One region of the Peribacillus sp. NPDC097224 genome, then DNA from elsewhere that is predicted to be linked to it. Evidence: riboswitches for the same ligand, from Rfam matches in the RefSeq annotation. Region 1 holds a riboswitch; the other holds the start of a gene.
What was found. A riboswitch is a leader RNA that binds a small molecule or an ion and turns the genes downstream of it on or off. The one in region 1 is predicted to bind preQ1.
Positions count from the first base shown of each region.

Region 2: it holds a riboswitch for preQ1, as region 1 does, so the genes downstream of both, ACIQXR_RS10895 (QueT transporter family protein) here and queC (7-cyano-7-deazaguanine synthase QueC) in region 1, are expected to answer to the same signal.

Region 1 is NZ_JBIWDK010000007.1:263,984-268,235, forward strand. Features, by position in the region: gene ACIQXR_RS15270 (methyl-accepting chemotaxis protein) at 432-2,111, opposite strand; PreQ1 riboswitch class I at 2,297-2,339, shown strand; gene queC (7-cyano-7-deazaguanine synthase QueC) at 2,398-3,060, shown strand; gene queD (6-carboxytetrahydropterin synthase QueD) at 3,060-3,530, shown strand; gene queE (7-carboxy-7-deazaguanine synthase QueE) at 3,523-4,251, shown strand.
Region 2 is NZ_JBIWDK010000004.1:297,791-302,042, forward strand. Features, by position in the region: gene ACIQXR_RS10880 (DUF3892 domain-containing protein) at 1-134, shown strand, start outside; gene ACIQXR_RS10885 (hypothetical protein) at 293-1,108, opposite strand; gene ACIQXR_RS10890 (YbaK/EbsC family protein) at 1,268-1,777, opposite strand; PreQ1 riboswitch class I at 1,941-1,985, shown strand; gene ACIQXR_RS10895 (QueT transporter family protein) at 1,992-2,477, shown strand; gene ACIQXR_RS10900 (TVP38/TMEM64 family protein) at 2,590-3,249, shown strand; gene ACIQXR_RS10905 (ATP-binding protein) at 3,357-4,252, shown strand, end outside.

The sequences.
Region 1 (4,252 bases):
TATATGCTCAGTTTTCTGGTTTTGGAATACGATATTGATGTAAGGCCATCTCGTCTGTTTAGAGAGTCTCCTGTTGATCGGGTTTCGAATGAGAGTAATTAAGAGTTGGTTCAAATGCTTTTTAAAAGTGTGCTGACACTTCTAGAGAGGAAGTAGTTATTCTACTATTTACTGATGTAAATATTACTGGAGTAATATTAATTATACATTGAATATTCAGAAAATAATAGTGTAAGTTGAATTATTTCTCTCTGTATAAGATTCATGGTGAATTTTTTATATAATTTGTTTTGTGTTGTTATTAGTTTATTCCCCGTATTCACTATATTGAAACAATTTTAATGAAGAGGATATATTTGTTATTAACTTCATAGGATTAGCTAAATGCAAGGAAAAGCTTCCCACAAGGTAGGCGTGGGAAGCGGCTTTCATCATAATTGAAATCTTTTAACCTGATCTGTTAACTGTTCAGCCGATGATGCAAGTTCACTGGCATGATTGGTGATTTCATCCATTGAAGAGCTGGATTGCTGTGCTGAGGCGGACACTTGTTCAATGCCTGCTGCTGACTCTTCGGAAACGGCTGCAATGTCTTCGACGGCCTGGTTGATTTTTATGCTATTGGTAGAGATATAGTGTAAGTCATTCGTTATATGTTGTAACTTTTTGCTCATGGCTCCCACTGAATGGTTGATGGTTTCAAAGGTTTGGCCGGTAATGGTAATTTGTTGGGTGCCTTCATCTACTTGTGTATATCCATCTTCCAAGGAGTGAACGACGGTTTTAGAACCTGTTTGAATGGCTGTAACAATTCCAGTAATGTCACCCACAGAATCTGTAACTTGTTCCGCGAGTTTCCGAACTTCTTCGGCGACGACGGCAAATCCTTTTCCATGTTCGCCGGCGCGTGCCGCCTCGATGGCTGCGTTTAAGGCGAGTAAGTTGGTTTGATTGGAAATGTCCTGTATGACCTGAACGAGCTTTGAAATTTCCTGGGATTGTGAATCGAGGCCTTTTACCTCATCGACTGCCTGTTTCACAATCCTATCAATCGTTTGCATTTGTTGTACGGATTTGTGCATCATGGTTGTTCCTTCTTTTGTTAAGGACAGGATCTCGGTGGAGGTTTGGGAAATTTCTTCTCCTTCACTGTGTGCCTTTTGGATCTTTCCTGAGAATTCTTCCACCATACGGACGATTTCTGTTGCTTGGTTGGCTTGTGACTCAGAGCCTTCTGACAGCTCGTACATAGTGGTTGCAATTTGACTGCTTCCTTGTTGCACTTCATTTGCCGATTGGGTCAGCTCTTCGCTTTTGCTTGTAACGGATTCGGATACATTCAGCATGTTTTCGATGATATTGCGAAGGTTTCTCTGCATCTCGTTTGTAGAAAACGTCAATTCCCCGAGTTCATCGTTTGATGTCTGCTTAAGTGGTGCATGGTTCAGTTCACCTTTTTCCACTAGCTTCATCCTGTCTCGGATCCTTAGGATCGGTTTGGTAATGAGGTTGGCTGTCACAAGGGCAAGGCCAATTCCTGCTATGACTGTAATGATGGATAAAATGATACTCGTCTTTTTAACGGATTTTCCACTGCTGATGACGGTCTCTCCGGAAGCGACGATCAGTTTTTCGCGCTCGGAAGCGAGCTCTTTGAAGCCATCCATTATTTCCGTGCTTATGGGCGCTACTTCATTTAGCAATATTTCTTTCGCCTGTTTTTCATCTCCTTGTTCATACTGGGTAAAGACGCGTTCTTCGATCATGGTTCTCCAATCAATGCTTGTTTCAATGATTTCTTTCGTTCTCTCAGAGTCGGATAAGTCTAATAGCTCTTCTTGTAGGTGTTTGCTTTCTTCGGTATAAGCTAGGAAATCCTCTTTATATTGTTCATCTCCAAATAGGATATACCCTCTAACAAATGCCATTCTTTGCGAAAGGTTATAGAGTAATTGTTCATCTTTAATAAGAAGAGGCAATTCATGGTCGATGATATCTCTAGAATGTTTAAGAGACTTATTGCTGCTGTAAATACTATAGGCTCCTAATATGATGCATAAAGATATGACTAGCATAAATGCTAACAATACCTTTGTTTTAATCTTTTTCAAGTATACGGCCCCTTTTTCGGTAGATTAGTTTACCTTCTGTTTATCGGAAATGGGGACCGATATTTAAAGAGAAAAGGGGAAATTGGGCTGAAAAGACAGGGGATTTCTTTGTTTTTATGGAATATATTGATATGATCCCGCATATTGCGTTATGATTATAGAGAAAAGATTATAATCCGCTTTAGGCGGAAGAGGTTCTAGCTACCCTCTCAAAAAAACTAAGGAAAAGCAGCACTCTATTCTTAGGGTGCTGTTTTTTTCCGTAAAAAAGGAGTTTTTCATAATGTTGAAGAAAGAAAAGGCAGTAGTGGTGTTTAGTGGGGGACAAGACAGTACGACGTGTTTATTCTGGGCCATGAAGCGTTTTTCGGAAGTGGAGGCAGTGACGTTTGATTATAATCAGCGTCATAGCTTGGAAATTGATTGTGCACGGAATATTGCAAAGGAACTGGACATCCCCCATCATGTTTTGGATATGTCGTTGTTGAACCAGTTGGCGCCGAACGCGTTGACGAGAAGTGACATTGCTGTGGCGGACGGGGAAGAAGGGGAGTTACCGTCTACATTCGTACCGGGAAGGAATTTACTGTTCTTGTCCTTCGCAGGAGTGCTTGCAAGCCAAATTGGGGCGAAGCATATTGTAACGGGTGTTTGTGAGACGGACTTTAGCGGATATCCAGACTGCCGGGATGTGTTCATTAAATCGTTGAATGTCACTTTGAATCTCTCGATGGATCAGTCTTTTGTTATAGATACGCCGCTTATGTGGCTGAATAAAGAAGAAACATGGGAAATGGCGGATCAACTGGGTGCCTTTGATTTCGTTCGTGAAAAGACGCTGACTTGTTATAACGGAATCATAGCAGATGGCTGTGGGGAGTGTCCGGCATGCAAGCTTCGAAAAAAGGGTCTGGATGACTATGTGATTAGACGGCAGGTGAACCTATAATGTATGGGTTCAAGATTGTCGATAAGCTTCAAAAAATAGAACAGGACATTCATCGTAATCAATTGAACTATCATCAAAGACGGGTGCTCGTGAGCAAGGAATTCACGTTTGATGCAGCTCATCATCTTCATGATTATGAAGGGAAATGCAAGAATCTGCATGGCCATACGTATAAAGTCATTTTTGGCATAAGCGGCTATAATGATTCCCGTGGGTTGATGATCGACTTTGGCGACATCAAAGAAATCTGGAAAAAAGAAATCGACATTCATCTTGACCACCGCTATTTGAATGAAACGCTGCCACTTATGAATACAACAGCTGAAAATATCGTCGTCTGGATTTATGAAAAGATGGCTGATGCCCTGCAAAACAAGGACTATAAAGGGGCTAGGGTTGAATTTGTCCGTCTTTATGAAACGCCGACGAGTTATGCTGAAGCAAGACGGGAGTGGATGGACTGTGAGTAAGCTGCCCGTCATGGAAATCTTCGGGCCGACCATTCAAGGGGAAGGCATGGTCATCGGGCAAAAGACGATGTTCGTCCGGACAGCTGGGTGCGACTATTCATGTGCTTGGTGTGATTCCGCCTTCACTTGGGATGGGACAGGAAAGGAAGATATCGTCCACATGACAGCTGAAGAAATATGGGAGGAGCTAAAACTCAAGGGAGGCAAGGGTTTCTCCTTCGTGACGATATCCGGGGGCAATCCCGGCCTCTTGAAGAATATGGCTGAGTTAATCACCCTTTTAAAAGAGAAGAACATCAGAATTGGCGTGGAGACACAAGGTAGCCGGTGGCAGGATTGGTTTCTCGATATTGATGAACTGACGATATCACCAAAACCGCCAAGTTCAAGGATGAAGACCGATTTTGAAGTGCTTGATGATATCCTATCTAAGCTTTCCAATAGAAGGGATGAAAATCAAATCTCTTTGAAGATTGTCGTATTTGATGAAGCTGATTATCAATATGCGAAGAATGTACATGCCCGCTATCCAGGCATTCCTTATTACCTGCAGGTAGGCAATGATGACAGCGTGACGACGGACGATCGGCAGCTGGTCAGTGAACTGTTGGGAAAATATGAACAGTTAATTAATCGGGTGATTGCCGATGACGAACTGAATGATGTGAAGGTGCTCCCCCAGCTGCACACGTATATCTGGGGAAATAAACGGGGCGTGTAAG
Region 2 (4,252 bases), on a different contig from region 1:
CCACCGCTCTTTCAGAAGCCAAGGCTGGTGCACTCGCAAACGTAGATGTCTTTCATAAATATGGTCGGGACATTTTGCGGAGTGAGCCTGATGGCATTAAAGAAAATAATCTGGATGAACTGCCTGAATTTTAAAGACCGAGAAAAGCTGCCTTCCATTCAGGCAGCTTTTTTCCGCAACAAAAAAAGAACCGCATACTAACAGGTTCTCCTAACGACTTCCTCAAGGTTTTCCTGGATATTGAAAATGGAGCAACCAGCACTCTCCCTTTTTCTCCAATCCTTCTATCTGTTTACCCCCATTCATAATGATAGGACTCAGAGATTTCCAGCAAGCGGCCACAGATTTCGACCACTTCTATGATTTCAATCCAAGACATATCCATCCCAAGTTCATTAGCATGCGAAATCTTATCCCGTAACTTCCTGATGGCATTGGCATCTTTCTTCCCTTTACTTTTGGATGGGATTTGAAAAAATGTTCTCAACTCTTTATCTTTATGAATAATGTCGAATTTATCACTAATTTGTAGACATTCAATTAAATTAATCTCCTCATTTTTCTCCATTCTCCTTTCATATAATTCACTTGCCTTATGTAGACGATCCTCACTAATCATCGGATACCAGCTTTCACCCCCGAATCGATGCATGATAATATCACTAAGTCTCATTTCCAATAAAGTGATATAGCCAAAAATCAGCATCCTGATTGGTGGTTTTTGGAGGTCGGCATGCGTGATTAACTTTTTGATTGAATTATTCTCTAACACGAATACCCTCGTTTTCTTCTTAAAAATGCCTAACAATTGGATCAAGGGCGTTGAATCCGATACAAGTTCCCTTGGGGAAAAGAGCTTCATATAATCCGAAATGTTCCCTTCGCCAAGTTCATGTCTATCGATATAACCAACGATTTCCCCCTGGTCTTTCACGGCCAATGTATCAAAGTGTTTTTCCTCCATTACATTTTTGATATCAATGGCCGATTCATCTTTTCCACAAAACTCAAACTCTTGGGCTATGCTTCTGACCGTGATATTTTCCTCATATAGATTTTTAAGACTGTGATAACTACTATTATTGTTTTTGTACTCTACATTGGACATCCATGACCCTCCATCATTGGCATTCTATCCTAATTCATTAGAACCTAATAACTCCCCACTATCAGAAATAAGTCCACATGAAGTGGACTTTATTCCTTCATTCAAATGATATGTTTCTGCATATCTTCATTCAAATGATATGTTTCTGCATATCTTCATTCAAATGATATGTTTCTGCATATCTTCATTCACTTCTTGCTCCCAGTCCTTGCAAACATCTACCCAGTCCTTTGCTTTTGAGAATTGAAATAAATCCCCGAGTGAAAGTTCAATGGCTGAGTTCGCGCTCCCGCAAGCCGGGAAAACTGTCTCAAACCGTTTCATCGAAACATCCAAGTAAACATCCAGTTCATTTGCCAATCCAAATGGGCAGACACCCCCGATTGCATGTCCGGTCTGTTCAAGAACTTCTTCTGGAGATAACATCCTTGCCTTGAACCCAAACATTTTCCGGAATTTCTTATTATCGACTTTCGCATCTCCAGCGGCCACGACCAAAAGTGCTTGGTCTCCTTCTCCCCTAAATGACAACGTTTTGGCAATGCGCGCGGGTATAACCCCGATTGTCTCCGCAGCTTGGTTTACTGTGGCACTAGATGTTTTGAATTCCATCACATCATGTTCCCTGTTCCATTGTTTAAAGTGGGCCCTAACACTCTCGATTGACATTTACTTTCATCCCTTTCCTTTAACTCTTTTTATGAATCGTACCATTCTTCACTATAGTAAAGCAAAATCTCTTTCCTTTATTCTAAATATTCAATATTTCGCATAAAATCTTGAAATTGACGAAAGAGGCCAAAATACGATACTATTAAACTTCGGGCAAAAGCCTAACGTGGTTCGTAACCATCCCACGATAAAAAACTAGGGAGAGAAAAAAATGAATATTCGTACGCTCGCGATAAATGGTCTATTGGCTGCCATCTATATCGCTGTCTCATTCGTGCTTCAGCCGATTATGTTTGGGGTGCTTCAATTCCGCATTCCCGAAATGTTGAATCATCTTATTGTATTTAATAAGAAATATATATCCGGCATAGTCGTCGGTGTGTTCATATCGAACCTTTTCTTTTCACAGTTAGGGGCATATGACTTGATTTTTGGGGTCGGGCAATCTCTGATAGCCTTATTGCTTGTCATCTTTTCTTCCCGTTTCATAACGGGCATTAAGGGTCGAATGGCCATGACCATCATCATATTCACGGTTACGATGTTCCTAATAGCCATAGAATTGAATCTAGTCTTAGGATTGCCATTCTTAATAAGTTGGGCAACAACAGCAGCCGGGGAATTCCTCGTCCTACTGATCGGGGCACCCATCATTTATATGATGAATAAAAGAATTCAATTTGGAAAGTTGCTTTGAACTCACTGTGCATAAAGTAAAAGAACAATCTATATCCAAAGAGCTGTCTGCTACATGCAGCGGCTCTTTTTTTCAACCATACTCAAAAAAATTGATAAATGGTGGTGACTTTTTGCAGAAAAAAATACTGATGTTACTCGTCCTTCTGATTGTAGTAACATTCATCGGGCTAAATTCAGAATTATTCACGATGATTTGGAATAGCGACTTGGAATCCGTGATATCCATATTGACAGAAAATCTCCTTCTTACCTTTGTAGTGACGTTCGTTTTGATGATCATTCAGAACTCCTTTACTGTCATCCCCCTGATTTTACTTTTAACAATTAATGTAACGATCTTTGGCTTTGCATTCGGGTATCTATGGAGTTGGTTAACAAGCGTGGTCGCGTCAGGAACCATTTTCTACGCTGCCAGGCACTGGTTCCAGTCATTGATTTTAAGAAAGATGGGTACCGACTGGCAGGATTCCGTCAAGGATCATGGGTTTATGTATGTCTTTACCGGTAGAATTTTCCCTTTCATACCGACAAGTTTAATAAACCTTGCAGCTGGAGTTAGTTCCGTCACCTTCAAAGATTTCTTAATGGCAACAGCATTAGGCAATCTCATCTACTTCTTCTTTCTCTCTTTAATTCCATATGGACTTCTTTCCGTAGAGATGAATCAATATACATTGATTGTACTCGGTTTCCTGCTCTTAACCTTTTTCCTTATCTACAAGCGCTTCAAGAAAAAAAAGAACCTATCACTCTTTAAGAAAAACAGGTAACCTTGCTGCCTGTTTTTTTGTGTGGAATCGTATATTTTCAGCCAATAGTTTGTTAAAATGTGTATGTATTTCAGCTTTGAAATGTCGGAGAATTCAGGGAGACCCATATGCCGAGACGTATCATATTAGTAATCTACATTCTTTCTGGAATGACCACATTACTTGTTTTCAATTACTATTTAACGAATTCCTTGAATACTAAAGAGGCGTTCCTTCAACTCCAGCGAGCAGAAGGGTTCATCTTTGTCCTATTAATCGGTTTGATTTTATTTCTCTACTTATCTAAAAGAGAAGAGTTCAAACAACTAAAAGAAGAAGAACAACTTCGAAGTACCCTTATTAACTCAATGGTAGACTTTGTGAATTTTAAGGATGGAGAAGGTAGATGGCTAGAATCGAATACGTTTGGACTTCAGTTATTCCAATTGGAGAGTGTGGACTATAAAGGAAAAAAAGATAGCGAGCTTGCCGAGTACTCCCAATTCTACAGAGATTCATTGATTTACTGTGAAGATTCCGATCAAGAAACATGGGCAATGAAGAAGATTACCCGTTGTGAGGAGAATATTCCACTGCCAAACGGTCATTTTAAGACCTTCGATACCATCAAAGTCCCATTATTTCATGAAGATGGTTCACGAAAAGGGTTAGTAGTCATAGGTAGGGATATTTCAGAAAGAATTACCGCGGAAAGTCAATTGCTTGCTAGTGAACAGCGTTATAAATCTTTGTTTGATCACAACCCTTCCCCCATGTTAATGCTTGATTTGAAAGGAACCATCATAAACGTCAATCCAAGATTTGAAACCGTCACTGGATTTCGTAAAGGTGAGGTTCAAGGGGACCCTTTTATAGATTTGGATTTTTCCGCAGAAGCTAAAGAGCTCATCCAGTCATCCTGTCAATATGTCGTGGAAAATCAAAAGGGGATTAAAAAAGGAAAAGATATAGCGTTTGTTACCAAATACGGGAATTCCATTTTACTTTCTTGTACTTTTGTTCC